One region of the Pandoraea pnomenusa genome, then DNA from elsewhere that is predicted to be linked to it. Evidence: predicted binding sites of a transcription regulator. Region 1 holds the regulator's gene; each other region holds the start of a gene.

Evidence for each region. Region 1 encodes sigma-54, which starts transcription at its own class of promoters, with help from an activator protein. Its sites were predicted from a motif close to TGGCANGNAANCTGCTTT; they were not measured.
Region 2: prpB (methylisocitrate lyase) is a predicted target of sigma-54. The motif match lies at 4,547-4,564, and genes of this name have one in related genera.
Region 3: LV28_RS30065 (acetyl-CoA acetyltransferase) is a predicted target of sigma-54. The motif match lies at 4,729-4,746, and genes of this name have one in related genera.

What each region holds. Positions count from the first base shown of each region.
Region 1 is NZ_CP009553.3:4,833,374-4,840,468, reverse strand. It holds gene hprK (HPr(Ser) kinase/phosphatase) at 1-371, opposite strand, end outside; gene ptsN (PTS IIA-like nitrogen regulatory protein PtsN) at 471-926, opposite strand; gene hpf (ribosome hibernation-promoting factor, HPF/YfiA family) at 1,163-1,516, opposite strand; gene LV28_RS45630 (RNA polymerase factor sigma-54) at 1,653-3,140, opposite strand; gene lptB (LPS export ABC transporter ATP-binding protein) at 3,235-4,005, opposite strand; gene lptA (lipopolysaccharide transport periplasmic protein LptA) at 4,028-4,726, opposite strand; gene lptC (LPS export ABC transporter periplasmic protein LptC) at 4,723-5,382, opposite strand; gene LV28_RS45610 (KdsC family phosphatase) at 5,407-5,892, opposite strand; gene LV28_RS45605 (KpsF/GutQ family sugar-phosphate isomerase) at 6,000-6,980, opposite strand.
Region 2 is NZ_CP009553.3:1,998,740-2,005,834, reverse strand. It holds gene acnD (Fe/S-dependent 2-methylisocitrate dehydratase AcnD) at 1-2,389, opposite strand, end outside; gene prpC (bifunctional 2-methylcitrate synthase/citrate synthase) at 2,397-3,548, opposite strand; gene prpB (methylisocitrate lyase) at 3,576-4,466, opposite strand; gene prpR (propionate catabolism operon regulatory protein PrpR) at 4,819-6,948, shown strand; gene LV28_RS48715 (hypothetical protein) at 6,966-7,095, opposite strand, start outside.
Region 3 is NZ_CP009553.3:1,316,949-1,324,043, forward strand. It holds gene LV28_RS30040 (LysR family transcriptional regulator) at 1-316, shown strand, start outside; gene LV28_RS30045 (SDR family NAD(P)-dependent oxidoreductase) at 350-1,105, opposite strand; gene LV28_RS30050 (TRAP transporter large permease) at 1,200-3,062, opposite strand; gene LV28_RS30055 (TRAP transporter substrate-binding protein) at 3,078-4,097, opposite strand; gene LV28_RS30065 (acetyl-CoA acetyltransferase) at 4,786-5,952, shown strand; gene LV28_RS30070 (acyl-CoA synthetase) at 6,118-7,095, shown strand, end outside.

The DNA.
Region 1 (7,095 bases):
GTCGACATCGGTGTGGTGAACAGCGGGGTCGAGGAACGGGTGCAGCGCAGCACCAGGTCGGGCGGCGCTTCGAGGCCGTCCGCGACCACCAGGAACGGCGGTTCCAGGGCGATGACTTCGCCCATGTGACGTTTGCGGTTCTCGTCGGTCAGGCGCTGGTAATAGCGCAGTTCGGCCTCGCCAAGCACCTGGATCCGGTTCGGGTGAATGAGGTTCAGGTGACCCACGAGGTCCGCGCTGGAGGTTGCGGTAGCCACGCTTTCAGGCGTGAAACCGCGCTCCCATCCCTCATGGCCGGTCAGCCACGACAGGCGCAGCGTGGCTGCGTTGTCGTCGAATATGCTCTGCGCGTTGATGCCGGTCAGTTCCACCGCGTCGCCTCGTTCGGTTGGGTGTGGGAGCTACGGAATTCGTCAGTCTTTGCGGCGATACCCGTGAATATCGGCGGAAATCGGCGAGCCCCCGCGGGCTCAGGGCTGCCAGTTCGCGAGCGCGGCGTGAATGACTTCGGCGTCGGGCGCCGTGGTCAATGTCTCGCGCATCGAGCGATCGGAGAGCAACTGGGCAATTTCGGACAGAATCTCGAGATGTTGCTGGGTCGCCTGTTCCGGAACCAGCAGGAAGAACAGCAGGGAGACGGGCTGGCCGTCGGGCGCTTCGAAGGGAATCGGGTCGGCCAGGCGCACGAAGGCGGCCATCGGATGTTTCAGACCCTTGATCCGGCCGTGCGGAATCGCCACGCCTTCCCCCAGCCCGGTCGAGCCCAGACGCTCGCGCGCAAACAGATTGTCGGTGACAAGCGCGCGCGTGAGCCCGGCATTGCTCTCGAAGAGCAGCCCGGCTTGCTCGAAGACGCGCTTCTTGCTGGTGACGGACAGTCCAAGCAGGATGTTGGACGCAGGTAAGAGTTTGACTAAACGATTCATCTTGTAATGCGGGCGAACGCGTAGTCGCCCTCCAACCCCCGATTGACCTCGCATTATAGACCACCCGTCGCTGCGCCCGCGCCAACGCGCGGAACTCGTCGGGACCATACAAAAGGGGCCGTTCAACGGCCCCGCGGTGGGTGATGCCAGACTTATGACAGACGTGGGTTCGCGCGTGAGGTTCCGTGCGGCTTCGCGTCAGTGTCGGTCAATGCGACGACCTCTCCCGGATGGACTTATTGCAGCGGTTCCGCCTCTGGAGGTTGCTGGTGCTTGAGTGCCTCGCGGCCGTGATCCTGAACCTTGTCCTTGTATTGCATTACCTTGCGGTCGAGCATATCGATCAGCTTGTCGATGGCGGCGTACATATTCTCGTCACACTTCTCGACGAAAATCTCCTTACCCTTGAGATACACCGTGATGCTGGCGATCTGGCGCCCGGTCTTCTCCTTGGTCTTGTCGACAGAGAGGATCACCTCGGCGCCGATGAGCTGATCGAAGTGCCTCAACACGCGTTCGAGCTTGTTGACGACGAATTCGCGCAGCGACGGCGTGAGTTCGAGATGATGTCCACTGATCTTCAGATTCATAGCTGCTCTCCTTGCTGAAATGCCGAAGTGCAGGCCGCGTCACGAGCGACGCCGGCTGACGAGAGCCATTGGCGTGACGCAATGTCGCACTGCGGCGTAATGCCCCAGCGAGCCAACATGGCGCACTAGGACCGTACTACAAAGATTTGCGCAAGTTGACTGCGGGGATTCGCATGGCCTCGCGGTACTTCGCGACAGTGCGCCGCGCCACCACGAACCCTTGCTCTGCCAGCAGTTCCGCGATACGGCTGTCGGAAAGGGGGCTCTGCGGGTCTTCTGCTCCTATGAGTTGCTTGATGAGTGCGCGGATGGCCGTCGATGACGCTGCGCCGCCCGCCTCCGTGGCCACGTGCGAACCAAAGAAGTACTTGAGCTCGAAAGTCCCGAATGGAGTGAGCATGTACTTACTGGTTGTCACCCGTGAAATCGTGGATTCATGTAAACCCAGCGTATCAGCAATCTCGCGTAAAACCAAGGGCCGCATGCCGATTTCGCCGTGCGTGAAGAAGTTCTTCTGACGCTCGACGATCGCCTGTGCGACACGCAGGATCGTGTCGAACCGTTGCTGGATGTTCTTGATCAGCCAGCGGGCTTCCTGGAGCTGTTGCTGCAGATTGCCGGTGCCCGGATCGTTGCGGTTGTTTCGCAGAATTCGCGCGTACATCTCATTGATGCGCAGCCGCGGCATGACCTCGGGGTTGAGTTCGGCGATCCAGTTGCTGCCCTGCTTGCGCACCAGCACGTCGGGCACCACGTAATCGGCCTGCGGCGAGCCGTAGGCCGCGCCGGGGAAAGGGTCGAGCGAGCGAATCAGGTGATGCGCCGCGCGCAGGCTGTCTTCGCTCACGCCGAGCAGGCGACGCAAACGCGTGTAATCGCGCGCGGCGAGCAGTTCCAGGTGATCCGAGACGATGCGCAGCGAGAGCGTGCGCACATTGCTCGGCGGCAGGCGCTGCAACTGAAGGCGCAGGCATTCGGACGGCGTACGGGCACCCACACCGGCCGGATCGAAGCTCTGCAGGAGCGCGAGCGCCGCGTTGATCTCCTCGGTCTCGAGCGCCAGCTCTTCAGGCATATCCGCCTGGATTTCGTCGAGCATGGTGCCGAGGTAGCCGTCTTCGTCGAGCGATTCGATCAGGAATTCGACAAGCGCGCGATCGCGCGGCCCCGCCTTGGTCAGGCGCAGCTGCGCGAGCAGGTGTTCGCGAAGGTTGGGGTGATCGACGTGCAACTGCGGGCGCGCGTTGTCGTCGTCGTCCGAGGCGCTGCCCGAACGGGCGAAATCGTTAAGACTCCAATCGCTGCCGCTGTCCTGGTTGCTGTCGTCGAAGCGGGTCTGGCCGTCGAGCTCGCGGGTTTCGTCATGGCCGTTGGCGGACTCATGGCCCTCGCTGGCGCTGCTCGCCGACGTGCTGCGCTCGTTGCGAAGCGACCCGTCCGTGCCGACACGTACCGAGCCCGCGAGCCAGTCGTCCTCGCGCTCGAGCATCGGGTTCTGGGTGAGGGCGTGCTCGACTTCCTGCTGAAGTTCGAGCGTCGACAGTTGCAACAACCGGATGGATTGCTGCAACTGCGGCGTGAGGGTCAGGTGCTGCGAGGTGCGGAGTTGAAGAGTCGGTTTCATAGCGTGTCTCGCCTTCATTGTAGAGGCTTTGTCACGCCAGCGGAACCGGCCCGGCGCCCTATCGGAGGCAGGGTTTACATGCGAAAAATTTGCTTTACATCCGGAAATTCTCGCCCAGATAGACGCGCCGGACGCTCTCGTCGGCCACGATCTGGTCGGGGGTGCCCGCGGCGAGCACCGAGCCTTCGCTGATGATGTAGGCGTGATCGCAGATGCCGAGCGTTTCCCGCACGTTGTGGTCGGTGATGAGGACACCGATGCCCCGATCTTTCAGAAAACGCACGATTCGCTGGATTTCCAGCACGGCGATCGGATCGACGCCGGCAAACGGCTCGTCGAGCAGGATGAAGCGCGGTTGCGTCGCCAGCGCCCGGGCGATTTCCACGCGGCGGCGCTCGCCGCCGGAGAGCGACATGGCCGGATTCTCGCGCAGATGGCTCACCTGGAGCTCGTCGAGCAGGGCTTCGATGCGTCGCTCGATCTCGTCGCGCTTGAGCGGCTTGCCCTGGGCGTCGACCTGCAGTTCGAGCACGGCGCGAATATTGTCCTCGACCGTGAGCTTGCGAAACACCGATGCTTCCTGCGGCAGGTACGAGACGCCCATGCGGGCGCGTTCGTGAATCGGCAATTCGCTGATCAGGTTGCCGTCGAGCTGGATTTCGCCGTCGTCGGCGGGCACGAGTCCCACGATCATGTAGAACGAGGTCGTCTTGCCGGCACCATTGGGGCCGAGCAATCCCACGACCTCGCCGCTTTTCACGTCCAGCGACACGTCCTTCACGACGGTGCGCGCGCCGTATTGCTTCTTGAGCGAGCGCACGACGAGCGCGCTCGGCTTGCCCGACGGCCCGGCGCCCGGGTTGATGGTCGAGGCGTTGTTGGCAGAATTACTCACGCGGATTCCCGATGCTTTTGGAGGGAGACAGCGGCGGCAGATCGCCCTTGGGTGCTGCGGCCGGCTTGCTGCCCGGGCCGCCGGCCGCGGGTGCGGCACCCGTCGCATTGCGCGGCGCGAGCGTGGCGCGTACACGGCCGTTCGGATTGTTGGCGTTGACCTGGTCGGCCCCGCTGTTCGCGGTATAGACCTCGTTGTACGTGTCGTAAGTGATCACGCTGCCATGGATTTCGTCGAGCACGCGCGTGCCGCCGGCCAGGCGCTTGAGCGTGGCCTGCGTGGTGAGCGTGGCGACTTCCGTCTTGCCGTTGTAGTAGATCGTCTGGCCCCAGCCGTCGATGTACTCGTCGAGGCCATCGCGCTTCTGGCGCATGTAGGCGAGGGGGCCGCCCGGCTTGTAGTAGGCCGTGGCGTACTGGTAGCCCTCCGGATCCTGGGTCACTTCGACGCGATCGGCCTTGAGGAGGATGGTCCCCTTGGTCATCGTCACGTTGCCCGTGAAGATGTTGACCTGCTTGAGGTCGTCGTAGCTCATGTGATCCGACTCGATGTTGAGCGGCTTGTCGCGGTCGGCGCGTTCGGCATGGGCGAGCGGCGACGCCAGGGCGCCGAGCACGGCGAAGGCGGCGGCCAGCGCGCGCAGGGCACGCAGCGAAAGGGATGCGGGTCGCGGATTGCGGCGATCGGTCATGGGGTCTTGGAGCCCTGTTTGGTCTGGGATGGCGCGCCGGGCGTGGCGGGCGGTGCCGGGGACTTGTTGCCCAGTTCCGCCGGCTGGATCGTGCCGTGCACGTTGCCGAGCAATTGTACGGCGCGCGTGATGTTATTGAAAATCATGCCATCGCCGTACATCACGGACATCCCGCGATACAGCTGGACGGGTTTTTCCGTGCGGACGATGTCTTCGTTCACCAGCACCTGGAAATGTTCCGAGAGTGCGCGCATTTCCGGGTCGCGCGGGCCGGCCTGGCGCACCACGACGGCGTCGTCGTACAGGTCCACCACCGACATGTCGGCATTGAGCGTGCCGCGCTTGCTGGTGGCCGTCACTTCCGGCTGATCCGGGGTGAACGCGCGCACGGCGGGCATCGTCATCGCGGTGGTCTGGTCGTCTTCGAAGTGCGTCATGTGAACGGCGTTGACGCGATATTGCGTCATGCCGCTTGCCGAGAGCATGGAGATCACCATGTCGTCGGCATAGTAATCGGGAATGTGCTGTTTGACGTACGGCGCGCGATCGGCGTCCGAGGGCAGCGTGCGCTGCACCAGCCAGTACGTGCCGGCGGCAAGTCCGGCGAGCACGGCAATTGCGATCAGCGAAGCGGGCGAGACGCGTTGCATGGCCATGGGGGGATGGGCTCCTTCGGCGCGTCAGGCGAGGGCTTCGGCGAGCAGGGCGTCGTAACGCCCCTGCGCGCGCAGGACGAAGTCGCACAGTTCGCGCACGGCGCCGTCGCCGCCGCGCGTGGCGGCGATCCAGTGGCTGCGCGCTTTCACTTCCGCATGTGCGTTGGCCGGGCAGGCAGCGAAGCCCACGCGCGTGAGCACCGGCAGGTCCGGCCAGTCGTCGCCGATGTGGCCGCAGACGTCGGCCGTCACGGACAATTTGCCGCACAGGTCCTCGAACGCCTCGCGCTTGTCGCGCACGCCCTGGTAGACGTGTTCGACACGCAGGTCCGAGGCGCGTTTGGCAACGATGTCGGACTGGCGACCGGTGATGATGGCGGTGACGATGCCGGCTTCGGCCAGCAGCTTCATGCCATGGCCGTCGAGCGAGTCGAAGGTCTTGATGAGTTCGCCGGCCGGGCCGTAGCGCAGGCCGCCGTCGGTGAGTACACCGTCGACGTCGAACACCATCACGCGCACGCGGGCGGCGCGCCGGACGGCGGCGGCCTCGTCGAATGCGGCGAATGGCGCGAGTGGGGCGGTACTGGCGGTACTGGGTCGATTCATGGGCAACGGACTCACACGACCTTGGCGGCGAACAGATCGTGGACGTTCAGCGCACCGGCGAGGCGGCCGTTCTCGGTCACGAGCAACTGCGTGATGCCGAAGCGCTCCATGAGCTCGGCGGCTTCCGCGGCGAGCTGATCCGGCCCGATGGTACGCGGGTCGGCCTTCATGACGTCGGCGAGCTTGAGCGTGCTGAAGTCGAGCGTGCGCTTGAACAGGCGGCGCAGGTCGCCGTCGGTGAAGATGCCCACGACGCGATCGTCGGCATCGACGATGGCCGTCATGCCGAGACCCTTGGCGGTCATCTCGAGCAGGGCTTCGGACAGGCTTGCGTCGGCGCGCACGCTCGGAATGCGCTCGCCGGTGCGCATGACGTCGCGCACGAAAGTGAGCAGGCGCCGCCCGAGGGCGCCGCCCGGATGCGAGCGGGCGAAATCTTCGGCGCCGAAGCCGCGGGCGTCGAGGAGCGTCACGGCCAGGGCGTCGCCGAGCGCGAGCGCGGCGGTGGTGCTGGCCGTGGGCGCCAGGCCCAGCGGGCAGGCTTCGCGGTCCACGTGCGCGTCGAGGTGGACGTCGGACAGACGGCCGAGGCTCGACGCGGCGTTGCCGGTCATGGCGATGAGCTTTGCGCCGAGGCGCTTTATCATCGGAAGAATACTGACGAGTTCTCCCGTTTCGCCGGAGTTCGACAGGGCGACGACGACGTCGTCGGCCGTGATCATGCCCAAATCGCCGTGGCTGGCTTCGGCGGGGTGAACGAAAAAGGCGGGCGTGCCAGTGCTGGCGAACGTGGCGGCCAGTTTGCGGCCGATGTGCCCCGATTTGCCCATGCCCGTCACGACGACGCGACCGCGACACGCGAGCAGCAGCGAAACCGCTTCGAAGAAGCTGTCGTCGAGGTGCGAAGAGACTCGTTCGATGGCGTCGGCTTCGGTGCGCAACACCTCCCGGGCGACCTCGAGTGCCCGGTCTGGATTGATTTTCGCTATCATGCGCGGAGTATATCAAAATGGACGCCGCGCCGAGGACAGCCGCACCACGCCTGGGCTTGCGCGATTCGGGAGACGTCCCGAACCGTTCCGGTTTCTGCCTCGATCCTGCCGTCCG
Region 2 (7,095 bases), 2.6 Mb from region 1:
TGCCGAGCGTCTTGCGATTGGTACCCGGTTTGAACTCGAGCGGCAACACGCCCATGCCCACGAGGTTGGTGCGGTGAATACGCTCGAAGCCTTCCGCAACGATCGCCTCGGTGCCGGCCAGACGCACGCCCTTGGCCGCCCAGTCCCGTGACGAGCCCTGACCGTAGTCGGCCCCGGCGATCACGATGAGCGGCTGCTTGCGCGCCATATAGGTCTCGATGGCTTCCCACATGCGCGTGATCTTGCCTTCCGGCTCGATGCGCGCGAGCGAGCCCGCCTTGACCTGACCGTCGACCACGACCATCTCGTTCTTGAGCGTCGGGTTGGCGAACGTGGCGCGTTGCGCCGTCAGGTGATCGCCGCGATGTGTGGCGTACGAATTGAAGTCCTCTTCCGGCAGGCCCATCTTCGCCAGGTACTCGCCCGCCGCACTGTCGGCCATGATGGCGTTCGACGGCGAGAGGTGGTCGGTCGTGATGTTGTCGCCCAGCACGGCCAGCGCCCGCATGCCGCGCAGCTTGCGCTCACCGGCCAACGCGCCTTCCCAGTATGGTGGCCGGCGAATATAGGTGCTCTTCTCGCGCCAGTCGTACAGCGGCTCGGCGCGCTCGCCCTGCGCCACCGACGCGGCGAACATCGGTTCGTACACGCGCCGGAACTGCTCCGGCTTGACGCTGCTGGCGACGATCGCGTCGATCTCCTCGTCTGTCGGCCACAGGTCGGCCAGCCGCAGCGGCTTGCCGTCGGCGTCCACGCCGAGCACGTCTTTTTCGATGTCGAAGCGGATCGTGCCGGCAATGGCGTAGGCCACCACCAGCGGCGGCGATGCGAGAAACGCCTGCTTCGCGTACGGGTGGATGCGGCCGTCGAAGTTGCGATTGCCCGAGAGCACGGCGGTCGCGTAAAGGTCGCGCTCGATGATCTCCTGCTGGATCGCCGGGTCGAGCGCACCCGACATGCCGTTGCACGACGTGCAAGCGTACGCGACCACGCCGAAGCCGAGCTTTTCCAGCTCAGGCAGCAGCCCCGCCGCTTCGAGATACAGCGTAACGGCCTTGGAGCCAGGGGCCAGCGAGCTCTTCACCCACGGCTTGCGCGCGAGGCCGGCGCGATTCGCATTGCGCGCGAACAACCCCGCCGCGATCATGTTGCGCGGGTTGTTGGTGTTCGTGCAGCTCGTGATCGCGGCAATGATGACCGCGCCGTCGGGCATGCGCCCCGGCTCGTTCTCCACCTTGCCGCTGATGCCCCGTGCTGCCAGCTCGCTCGTGGGCACGCGCTTGTGCGGATTCGACGGCCCCGCAATATTGCGCACCACGCTCGACAGATCGAACCGGAGCACGCGCTCGTACACCGCCGTCTTCAGGCTGTCGGCCCACAGGCCGGTCTGCCGGGCGTAGGTCTCGACCAACGCGACGAGCGCGTCGTCGCGACCGGTGAGCTTCAGATATTTGATGGTCTGCGCGTCGATGTAGAACATCGCGGCCGTGGCGCCGAACTCGGGGGCCATGTTCGAGATCGTGGCCCGATCGCCCAACGTGAGATTCGCCGCGCCCTCGCCGTAGAACTCGAGGTAGGCCGAGACCACCTTTTCCTTGCGCAGGAATTCGGTGAGCGCGAGCACGATGTCCGTGGCGGTGATGCCCGGCTGCGGTTTGCCCGTGAGCTCCACGCCGACGATGTCCGGCAAACGCATCCACGAGGCACGCCCAAGCATCACACTTTCCGCTTCGAGCCCGCCCACGCCGACGGCAATCACGCCGAGGGCATCGACCATCGGGGTATGCGAATCGGTGCCCACGAGCGTGTCGGGATACGCCACGCCGTCCGTCACCTGAATCACCGGGCTCATGCGCTCCAGGTTGATCTGGTGAAGAATGCCGTTGCCCGGCGGAATCACGTCGACGTTGCGAAACGCCTTCTTCGTCCAGTTGATGAAGTCGAAGCGGTCTTCGTTGCGGCGATCTTCGATGGCGCGGTTCTTGGCGAAGGCATCCGGATCGAAACCGCCGCACTCCACCGCCAGGGAGTGATCGACCACAAGTTGCGTGGGCACCACCGGGTTCACGAGCGCCGGATCGCCCCCTTGCGCGGCAATCGCATCACGCAGACCGGCGAGGTCGACGAGCGCCGTCTGGCCAAGAATGTCGTGGCACACCACACGGGCGGGAAACCACGGAAAGTCGAGGTCGCGGCGTCGCTCGATCAGTTGCCTGAGCGACTCGGCCAGCGTGGCCGGATCGCACCGGCGCACGAGGTTCTCGGCGAGCACGCGCGACGTGTAGGGCAAGGTGTCGTAGGCGCCCGGCGCGATGGCCTCGACGGCAGCGCGGGCGTCGAAGTAATCCAGCGACGTGCCGGGCAGCGATTTACGGTATTCGGTGTTCATGGACGGCTCAGCGTTGCTCGATCGGTACGAACTTCCGATCTTCCGGACCGGTGTAGTTGGCGCTCGGGCGAATGATCTTGTTGTCGATGCGCTGCTCGATGATGTGTGCGCTCCAACCCGACGTACGGGCGATCACGAACAGCGGCGTGAACATCGCGGTCGGCACGCCCATCATGTGATAGCTCACGGCGCTGAACCAGTCGAGGTTCGGGAACATCTTCTTGACGTCCCACATGACCGACTCCAGACGCTCGGCGATGTCGTACATGGCAGTGTTCTGCTGATCTTTCGACAACTGATGCGCGACTTCCTTGATGACCTTGTTGCGCGGGTCGCTCACGGTATAGACGGGGTGACCGAAGCCGATGATCACTTCCTTGTTCTCGACACGCTTGCGGATGTCGGCCTCGGCCTCGTCCGGCGAGTCGTAACGCTTTTGCACTTCGAACGCCACTTCGTTGGCGCCGCCATGCTTCGGACCGCGCAGTGCGCCGATGGCGCCGGTAATGGCCGAGTGCATGTCGGAACCCGTGCCCGCGATCACGCGAGCGGTGAAGGTCGATGCGTTGAACTCGTGCTCGGCGTACAGGATCAGCGACGTGTGCATCGCACGCACCCACTGATCCGACGGCTTCCGACCGTGGAGCAGGTGCAGGAAGTGGCCGCCGATGCTGTCGTCGTCGGTCTCGACATCGATGCGCACGCCATTCTGGCTGTAGTGGAACCAGTACAGGAGCATCGAGCCCAGGCTCGCCATGAGGCGATCGGCAATGTCGCGCGCGCCCGGAATGTTGTGATCGTCCTTTTCGGGCAGCACGGTGCCCAGCACCGACACCCCGGTGCGCATCACGTCCATCGGGTGCGCGGCGGCGGGCACGGCCTCGAGGGCTTCCTTCACCGCGGCCGGCAGGCCACGCAGCGACTTGAGTTTGGCCTTGTAGCCACGCAGTTCAGCCACCGTCGGCAGCTTGCCGTAGACCAGCAGATACGCGATTTCCTCGAACTCCGAGGTCTGCGCCAGATCCAGGATGTCGTAGCCGCGATAGTGCAGGTCGTTGCCCGAGCGGCCCACCGTACACAAGGCGGTGTTGCCGGCGGTCACGCCCGACAGGGCGACGGATTTCTTGGGCTTGAAGCCGGTGGCGGTCGTCTCGCTCATGCTCATTCCTCCAGATCAGGGATTCGGTTATTTCTGTTGCGCGAACAACGCGTCGAGCTTCTGCTCGTACGCGTGATAGCCAATGCTCTCATAGAGCTCGGCGCGGGTTTGCATGGTGTCGAGCACGGCCTTTTGCGTGCCGTCGCGACGAATCGTGTGGTACACGTTCTCGGCCGCCTTGTTCATCGCGCGGAACGCCGACAGCGGATACAGCACCAACCCGACCTGCGCGCTCCTGAGCTCTTCCACGGTGAACAACGGGGTCGAGCCGAACTCGGTGATGTTGGCGAGCACCGGCACCTTCACCGCATCGGCGAACTGGCGGTACATCGGCAGTTCGGTCATCGCTTCCGGGAAGATCATGTCGGCGCCCGCTTCCACGCACGCGCAAGCGCGGTCGATGGCCGCCTGCAGACCTTCCACGGCCAACGCGTCCGTACGCGCCATGATGACGAAGTTCTCGTCGGTGCGCGCGTCGACCGCGGCCTTGATGCGATCGACCATCTCCTGCTGTGTCACGATCGCCTTGCCCGGACGGTGGCCGCAACGCTTCGCGCCGACCTGATCCTCGATGTGCATGGCGCCGGCGCCGAATTTGATGAGCGACTGCACCGTACGTGCAATGTTGAACGCCGACGGACCGAACCCGGTGTCGACATCGACCAGCAGCGGCAGGTCGCAGACGTCCGTAATGCGGCGCACATCGGTCAGCACATCGTCGAGCGTGGAGATGCCCAGATCGGGCAACCCGAGCGAGCCGGCCGCGACGCCGCCGCCGGACAGATAAATCGCCTTGAAGCCGGCCGCCTTGGCCAGCAGGGCGTGGTTGGCGTTGATCGCACCGACAACCTGCAACGGTTGCTCGGTCTTGACGGCCTCGCGGAAGGCGGCGCCGGCCGAACGAATGGTTTGCGTCACGTGAATCCCTCGGTCGTGTCACGCGCGACGAACGGTCGGAAATCGCCGGATCGCGCTGGGTTGAAATGCAGTGGCTTGTTATAGCAATGAGCGTGCCAGACGCCGGAGCAGGCTGATCGCACCGGGCGTCGCACGCGGCGCACCAATGCGTAACGCGTTCATTTATCAAAGGAAATTCTTCGCGCACCTGACGTTTACGTCAAGGCGAACCCCGTGCGCCGCGCTGCGACCACGTCGCAAAACATTTCAATTTGAAACGAAATATGAAACGCGTTGTCGCAATATGCTACGATCATTGCTGTTCCACGCGCCCAGACTGACGCGTCGCCCTCGCTTTTCCACAAGCCGCGCCATGCCGAAACCCAACGCTACCGACCTGTCCGCCCGTGTGCCGATGCCACTGCCCGCCTCCGGCGGATTGTTGCGCACGGCGCTTGCGCAGTCGACCGTCACCGCCGTCAGGAAGCCGGTGATCTGGGCGGTGGGCATCAGCAAGCTCGGCGAACTCTATCGCGACATCGTGCCCGATTACACGGCCGTCGCCGACGTCCAGATCATCGACAAAGGCTACGAAGCCGTGATCGACGCGCTGGCGCGGCTGCCCGCGGGCAGCGTCGACGGTATCGTCGCGGCGGGCTCGAATGGCGCATTCCTGCGCGAGCGCGTCGCACTGCCCGTCGTGCTCGTGAAAGTCACCGGCTTCGATGTCATGCACGCGCTCGCCCGGGCGCGCCGCGCACTGCCCTCGCCATCGCCTGCGTCGCGCATCGCGTTGGTGTCGTATGCACGCCCGGCCGCCGAATTCGAACGCTTCAAGAGCGCGTTTCATCTCGATATCCCGCAGCATGCCTATCACGACGCGCATGACGCCGAAGACCTCGTGCATCGACTGCGCGACGAAGGCATGGAAGTCATCGTCGGCCCCGGCCTGGTGACCGAACTGGCCGAGCGCGCGGGGCTCACGGGCGTGTTTCTCTATTCGCAGGACTCGGTGCGCGCGGCGTTCGACACGGCGCTGGAAGTCGCGCGCTTCGGACGCATCGAAGCGCAGCGGCGCGAGCGTCTCGACACCGTGCTCCGACATCTGCACGAAGGCGTGGCCGCCGTCGACCTCGATGGCCGGGTGGAGGCGATCAATGCGTCGATGGCCGGCATGCTCGGCGTGAATGCGATCGACGCCGTCGGCCGACCGCTCGACGCCATCGCGCCGGCACTGGACATTTCCCGCACCCTGGAGAGCGCGAGCGCCGAACTGGAGGCGATCGTTTCCATGGCGGGCAAGACGTGGGTCGTCAACCGCATCCCGCTGCTGGATCAGGGCACGCTCACAGGCGCGCTCCTCACGTGCCAGGACTCGCAAGCGTTTGCGCGTGTGGACCGTTCGCTGCGTTCGCGTCACCGCCCGCGACACCTTGTGGCGCGCTACCGGCTCGACGATCTGATCGGCGACTCGGCTGCGATGACGCAGGTGCGCGCGCTGGCGCGCCGCTACGCCCAGACGGATTCGACCGTGCTTGTGCACGGCGAGAGCGGCACCGGCAAGGAATTGCTCGCGCAGGGCATCCACAACGCCAGTCGACGACGCGACTATCCCTTCGTGGCGATCAATTGCGCGGCGTTTCCCGAGACGCTGCTCGAGAGCGAGCTCTTCGGCTATGAAGACGGCGCGTTCTCCGGCGCGCGGCGCGGCGGCAAGGCCGGCCTGTTCGAGACGGCCCACAACGGCACGATCTTTCTCGACGAAATCGGCGAAATGCCGATGCCGCTGCAAACGCGCCTGCTGCGCGTGCTTCAGGAGCGCGAGGTGCTGCGGCTCGGCGCGACCGAACCGGTGCCGTGCGACGTGCGCGTGATCGCCGCAACGCACCGCGACCTTCGGCAGCAGGTGGCCGCCGGTCTGTTCCGCGAAGACCTGTATTACCGGCTCAACATCCTGCGCATGGTGCTGCCGCCGTTGCGCGAGCGCATGGACGACCTGCCACGCCTCACCCCGCTCTTTCTGGAGCGCGCCCTCGCGCGCGCCGGCGCGCGCATGAGCGTCGAAGCCCTGCAGGCGTCGCTACTGCCACTGCTGGCGACTTATCGCTGGCCCGGCAATGTGCGCGAACTGGAAAATCTGCTCGAGCGCATTGCGGTCGTCTGCGCCGATGTGGTGGAGGCGCGTGAGATCGATCGCGCACGGCTGGTCGAGATTGCACCGGAACTCGATCCGGCGGGTGGCGCCCCCCTGCGCATCGATGCGCCGGCGTCGCCCGATGTTCCCCCCACGCACGGGGGACGGCAAGTCGGCGAGCCCGGAGTGCGTCAGACCGGCGCCGCGCCACTGGCGCAGACCGGGCGCGCCCGACGCGCCGCCGAGGAACTGGCACGCATTCGCGCCACGCTCGCGGCGTGCGGCGGCGACCGGGGCGCCGCCTGCGAGGCGCTGGGCATCAGCCGGTCGACGCTATGGCGAAAGCTGCGCGAGCATCCCGGCAACTGACCGGCGGGATGCCAGCGTCAGTGCTGGTGGCGGATACGCTCCCACATCTCGTGCCAGTCGAGTCGCTTGTGATTGGCGGGCTCGTCGTGATGGGTGACCCAGAAATGGTCGACCAGCATGCCGACGGCGAAGCCGACAAGCAATGCC
Region 3 (7,095 bases), 1.9 Mb from region 1:
TTGCCGCCGCGCGGGCTTTTCGCCGCATATCCGGCTCGAGACCAATCTTCAGCAGACGATTATCAACCTCGTGGGGGAAGGGCTGGGTGTCGCGATGGTGCCGATGTCGATGAGCAGCACGAGCGCGTCGGGCAGTGCGGTCTTCAAGCCCTTGCACAACGCGCCGGTGGCCGAAGTGGCGTTGCTGTGGAGCCGGGACAATCACAACCCGTGCGTCGCCACGTTCGTGGAAAATGCGCGCGAGGTGTGGCGCGAGATGCAGCGCGCGCCGGGGGCGCGGCTGGTGCCCGACCTGCCGGACACCCGCCTGCGCTGAGCGATGGGGGCGAAGTGACGCGCCCGGGCGGCGTCAGATCTCGAGAATACCGGCCGCCACGAAACCGCCGTCGACTGGCAGGATATGACCAGTGACATACGACGAATCTTCCGACGCCAGGAAGCTGACCGCGCCCGCGATCTCACGCGGTTGGCCGTAGCGCCCCAGCGGCGTGGTCTCCGTATAGTGACGGCGCGAGATGTCGGAATGCAGCGCTTGCGTGAGCGGCGTGTCGACCGGACCCGGGGCGATGCCGTTTGCCGTAATGCCGAAGGGGGCGAGTTCGATGGCCATCTGACGGGTGAGACCGATGACCGCCGCCTTCGACGTGCCGTAGGCCGTGCGCCCGGCGCTGGCCAAGATGCCCGCGACCGACGCCAGATTCACGATCCGCCCCCAGCGCTGCTCGCGCATGAGACGCGCGGCGTGCTGACCGCACAGCAGCGTGCCGGTGAGGTTCACATTCATCACCTGATGCCAGTGATCGATCGGATAGTCGAGGAACGGAAACGTCTTGGCGATCCCTGCGTTGTTCACGAGCACGTCGCAGCGCCCGTGACGCTGCGCGACCTGTGCAAAGCCGTCGGCGATCGATTGCGCATCGCCCACATTCATGGTCAGCGCCCACGCGTTGCCACCTGCCGCGCTCAGCTTCGCCGCCGTCTCCGCCGCCGCGCCTTCGTTCAGATCGGCCACCACCACCGTCATGCCGTCCTTGACCAATCGTTCGCAAATGGCGGCGCCAATGCCCATGCCGCCGCCCGTGACCACTGCAACTTTCTCCGTCATGCTATGGACTCCTAAATTTATTGACTTCTACAGCACGGGCCCCGCCGCCAGCTGCGCGGCGGAGCCCGTCGGTAAAAACGTTAGTGAATGTGTCTTACTTCAGGAAACCGATCGAGATCCAGGGGACGAAGACCACGATGAGCAAGGCCACGAGCAGCGCGCCCATATAGGTCCACATCCGGTTGAAGACCTTGTCCGGTGAGGTCTTGCCGATGGCGCATGCGGCGTAGAAGCCCACGCCCAGCGGCGGTGCGAACAGGCCCATGCCCATCGACAGGATCACGACCATGGCGTAGTGCACGTCGTGAATGCCCATCGAACGGGCGACCGGGAAGAGCAGCGGCCCGAACAGCACGATGGCGGGAATGCCCTCGAGCACGCTGCCGAGCACGATGAACACGACCATCGAGATGAGCAGGAAGCCGATCTGCCCGCCCGGCACGCCATGCATCAGGCCGACGAGCTTCGCGGAGAAGCCCGACTGCGTCAGTGCCCATGCCATGGCGGTGGCCATGCCGATGATGAGCAGGATGGCACCGGACAGCGCGGCCGTCTCGGTGAGCAGCGGGTACAGGCGCTTGAAGTCGAGATGCTTCTTGAAGATGTGGACGATCAGGCCGATCACGATCGTGTACGCGATGCCGACGGTCGAGACCTCGGTGGCCGTGGCGGCGCCCTCGATCACGGCCGTGCGAATCAGGATCGGCAGGGCCAGGGCGGGCAGCGCCACGATGAACGTCTTGCCGATCACGCTCCACGGCGCGCGTTTCGCCGCGTGCGGCGCTTCCTTGCGCGAGCGGGCAAAGCAGACGACCACGATGGCGAGCGTGGCGATGACCGCGGGCAGCAGGCCGCCGACGAACAGGGCCGTGATCGACACGCCGCACACCGCACCGATGGTAATCAGCACGAGACTTGGCGGAATCGTCTCGGTCATGGCGCCGGTCGACGAGAGCAGCGCGACGAGGTCTTCCGGCTTGGAGCCGCGGCGTTGCATTTCGGGAAAGAGTGCCGGGGCCACGGCCGCCATGTCGGCAGCCTTTGAGCCGGAGATGCCGGACACGAGGAACATCGCGCCGAGCAGCACGTATTGCAGGCCGCCGCGCACATGCCCGAGCAGCGAGGCCATGAATTCGATCAGGCTGCGGGCGAGACCGCTCATCTCGATGAGCGCGCCGAGCAGCACGAACAGCGGCACCGACAGCAGGATGAGACCGGACATGCCTTCGTCCATGCGGCTCACCACGATCTGCAACGGTGCGTCGGTGACCAGCGCGAGATACGCCAGTGTCGCGGTGCCGAACGCGAAGGCGATGGGAATGCCGCCTGCCACGCAGGCGCCCACGATCAGCACGAAGAACACCAGCAGGTTGTAGTTGCCCATGGCGATGAGCGCCGGGCGCCCGAGCCAGAGTGCCGCACCGAGGGCGGCCACGACCAGCACGCCCAGGCCCAGCTGGCGCATGCTCGAGCAGCGAGCCAGGCGCGATATCGCGGCGATGAGCATCAGACCGGCGCCGACCGGGAGCGCCGCGGCGCGCAGCCCGTCCGGAATTTCCAGTGCCGGTGTGGTGATGTCCATCTGTTCGATGGCATGCGTGTATGCGGGCATGATGATGAGTGCCACGAACACGCAGACCGTGAGCGCGGCCATGGTCTGAAACCATTCGCGCCACGCAACGGGGAGCTTGTTGACGATGGCGGACAAACGCATGTGCTCGCCCCGGTCGAGCGCCAGCACGGCGCCGAGCATCGATAGCCAGATGAACAGGATCTGGGCGAGCTCGTCCGACCACGTGAGCGGATTGTCGAACCCGTAACGCGAGATCACGCCCGCGAGCAGGATGAGTGTCTCCGCCACCACCAGCAGCACGGCAACCGCCTCGGTGACTTTCATCACCGCGCGGTTGACGTGGCAGAAGAGGCGGGCGAGCGCGTGCGTCGGCTCGGCCGTCATCGTCAACGTTTCCATTTACGCGAGCTTCCCGGTGTACTTTTCCAACATGGCCCAAGCCTCATCGCCGAACTTCTTGTGCCATTCGGCATAGAAGCCCGCGCTGCGAAGCTTGTCGCGGAATTGCTCGTTGTTCGGCGCATTGAACACGAGGCCCTTCTGCTTGAGCTCCGCCATCACGCCGTCGTTGAGCTTGCGCACGTCGTCGCGCTGCGCCATGGCGGCAGCGTTCACGTTGGCCGTCACGATCGCCTGCAGATCCTTGGGCAGCTTGTCCCACTTCTGCTTGTTGGCGAGGAACCAGAAGCCGTCCCACATGTGATTCGTCATCGATACGTACTTCTGCACTTCGTAGAGCTTGGCCGTGGTCAGCAATGCCAGCGGGTTTTCCTGCGCTTCGACGATGTGCGTCTGCAGGGCCGAATACACTTCGGCGAAGTTGATCGACGTGGGCGATGCGTCGAACGCCTTGAACATCGACGTCCACAGCGGGCTCGTCGGGACGCGGATCTTCAGGCCCTTGAGATCGGCGGGCGAGTTGATCGGGCGGCTGCTCGTGGTGATCTGTCGATAGCCGTTCTCCCAGATCTTGTCGAAGGCGAACACCGAGGTCTTGGCGATCTGGCCGCGCACGTGCGCACCGAGGTCGCCGTCCATGGCGGCCCACACCTGGCTGTAGTCCTTGAATGCGAAGCCCACGCCGGAGATCTGTGCCGACGGCACGAGCGTGCCGAGAATCAGCGGCGAGAGCGTGAAGTAGTCGATCGCGCCTGCGCGGATCTGGCTCAGCATGTCGCTGTCGCTGCCGAGCTGGTTGTTCGGATAGATCTGGAAGTCGATGCGGCCCTTCGACTGCTCGGCGATCTTCTGCGCCATCTCCTTGGCGCGGATATTCATCGGGTGGCTGACGGGGAGATTGTTCGCGAACTTCAGCGTGAATTCGGCGGCGTGTGCCTGCGTCTGGTACAACCCCGTCGCGGCGGCTGCCGACGTGGCTGCCACGACCTTGATGAAGTGGCGGCGATCCATGGTGCTCATACTGCATGTCTCCTGTTTATTGGTTTGGTGACCGCATCTGAAGCGCGAGGCGCGCCAGCGTGTTGCCTTGCAGCGCCCCGGCCGGCTCGCGTCCTGCGGCGTGCGAGTGGCCTGGCTATCTTACGCAAGTCGAATGCCAGATCGCGCGCCGGGCGGGAAAACCCTTACGTTGTTAAGCATCGGTGAATTCCCTCGCATCGCCGCCACGCGCCACCACGCGCGCCCCGCGCTGTCTCGCTGGCTTTCGCTTGATGGGAACGGCGCGCGGCGCGACCGGTTCGCCCCTCGGCGATGACGAAGCCGCTGGCGTGCGCGACGCGTCGCGGTGCGACAGGTGTCGCATCCGCCGCGCAGTTTGCGACACCTGTCGCAGGCCGGGCATCGTCGCGATGCGACAGGTGTCGCATCGACCGCGCGACATACCCGGCGTGTTGCGGCACAGCAAATTCGCCTCACGCGGGGTGCACTCGAATTCACTTGCCCGGCGGGTGACACGCGCTTTACGCTTGCGTCAATTGCCGGCGCGCCACAAGCGTCGCCGCTGCAAGGAGGACGCAGGGGGCAGGTCGACGCCGCCCGCGCCGCACCGAATGGCGCCCGCATCACGTCAAATCGGGCAGGCGCATTTGTCTGGCATCGAAATTGCTCACCGGAGTCTGGATGACCCCAATTTTCCGGAGAACACTTCATGGTTGCTGCATGCCTTACCGGCTGGGCCCACTCCCAGTTCGGCAAACTCGATAACGTCGATGCCGAAGTTCTGCTGGCCGATGTCGCACAAGCCGCTCTCGACGACGCGGGCCTCGCGCCCGAGCAGATCGACTCGATTCATGTCGGCACCTTCAACGGCGGTTTCCTGTATCAGGACTTCCCGTCCTCGCTCGTCTTCAACCGCATTCCCGGGCTGCGCTTCAAGCCCGCCACGCGTTACGAGAACGCCTGCGCCACGGGTTCGGCCGCGGTGCACGGCGGCTTGCAATCCATCGAGGCCGGCAAGGCGACGCACGTGCTCGTGATCGGCTTCGAGAAGATGACCGAGCTGGCCACCCCGCAAGTCGGTGACGTCCTGCTCAAATGCAGCTACGCGCGGGAAGAGGCGGGCATTCCCGGCGGCTTTGCCGGCGTGTTCGGCACGATCGCGCAAACCTACTTCGAGCGTTACGGCGATCAGTCCGACGCGCTTGCACGCATCGCAGCGAAGAATCATCGCAATGGCTCGGTGAATCCCTACGCGCACATGCGCCGCGACTTCGGCTACGACTTCTGCCGTAACGTCTCGGAGAAGAATCCGTTCGTCGCCGGACCGCTCAAGCGCACCGATTGCTCGATGGTCTCCGACGGGGCCGCCGCGCTGGTGATCTCCTCGGCCGACGTCGCACGCACGATGCCCAAGGCCGTGGGCTTTCGCGCGGCCGTGCAGGTCAACGATTACCTGCCGCTTTCGCGCCGTGACCCGCTGGCCTTCGAGGGCGGTCAGCACGCCTGGCGTCAGGCGCTGGGCGTGGCGGGCGTGTCGCTGAAGGACTTGTCGCTGGTCGAGACGCATGACTGTTTCACCATCGCCGAACTGATCGAGTACGAGGCGATGGGACTCGCGAAGCCCGGCCAGGGGGCCAACGTGATCGCCGAGGGCCTGACGGAGAAGAATGGTCTGCTACCGGTCAACCCGTCGGGCGGCCTCAAGGCCAAGGGACATCCGGTCGGCGCGACGGGCGTGTCGATGCACGTGATGGCGGCCATGCAGCTCACGGGCACCGCCGGCGAGATGCAGATCCCCAACGCGAAGCTTGCGGGCGTGTTCAACATGGGCGGCGCGGCCGTCGCCAATTACGTCAGCATTCTCGAGGCGCGATGAGGCGTAGTCCGGCGCACTGAGGTGCATCGATGCGCATGGGTGTGCATCAGTGCGCATCGCGTCGCAAGCCACATCGAAGTCCATCGACGCACGCCGGACCGTTGGGGGGTGCGAAGCATGTCAGGCAGGTGGCCCGGCGCTGGCCGGGCCCGTCATATCGCAAGACTGAGCCATAAGAAAGTAGAGGAGACGAGCGACATGCTCAAGAAGGTCATGAATCTCGGCCGGCTGCTGGCCGACGTTGCCCGGCGTCACCCGGACGAGCCCGGATTGATCGTCGGCGACAAGGTCACCACTTGGGCGCAGATCGACGCTCGCGTGAACGCGGCCGTCGACGCGCTGCGCAAGTTGGGCGTGGGCAAGGGCGACAAGTTGCTGGTGCACTCGCGCAACAACCTGCCGATTTTCGAGAGCGCGTGGATCGCGTTTCGCCTCGGCGCCGTGTGGGTGCCGACGAACTTCCGCATTACCGCACCCGAGGCGGCGTATCTCGGGCAATCGAGCGGCGCGTGCGTGATGATCTACGACGCCGGCTTCGAGGGACACGTCGACGCCGTGCGTGCCGCGTCGCCCGCCCTGCGTCATGTGATCGCGCTGGGTGCGCCGCGTGCGGGCGAGTTCCATTACGAAACGCTCGTGGCCGCGCATATGGGCGCGGCCGGTTACGAGGCGGAAGTCGAGTACGAGGACCCGCTGTGGTTCTTCTACACGTCCGGCACGACCGGACATCCGAAAGCGGGTGTGCTCTCGCACGGGCAGATGGCGTTCGTCGTCACGAACCATCTGGCCGACCTGATGCCCGGCATCACGTATCGCAGCCGCTCGATGGTCGTCGCACCGCTCTCGCACGGTGCCGGTATCCACGCCATCGTCAACACCGCGCGCGGCGCGGCGAGCGTGCTGCTGCCGGGCGAAAAGATGGACGCGGCGCAGGTGTGGCAGGCGATCGAGCGCCATCGCGTGGACAACATGTTCACGGTGCCCACCATCGTGAAGATGCTCGTGGAGGATCCGGCGGTGGACCAGTACGACCACAGCTCGCTGCGTTTCGTGATCTACGCGGGTGCGCCCATGTATCGCGCCGACCAGAAATACGCGCTGCGGAAGCTGGGGCGTGTGCTGGTGCAGTACTACGGGCTGGGC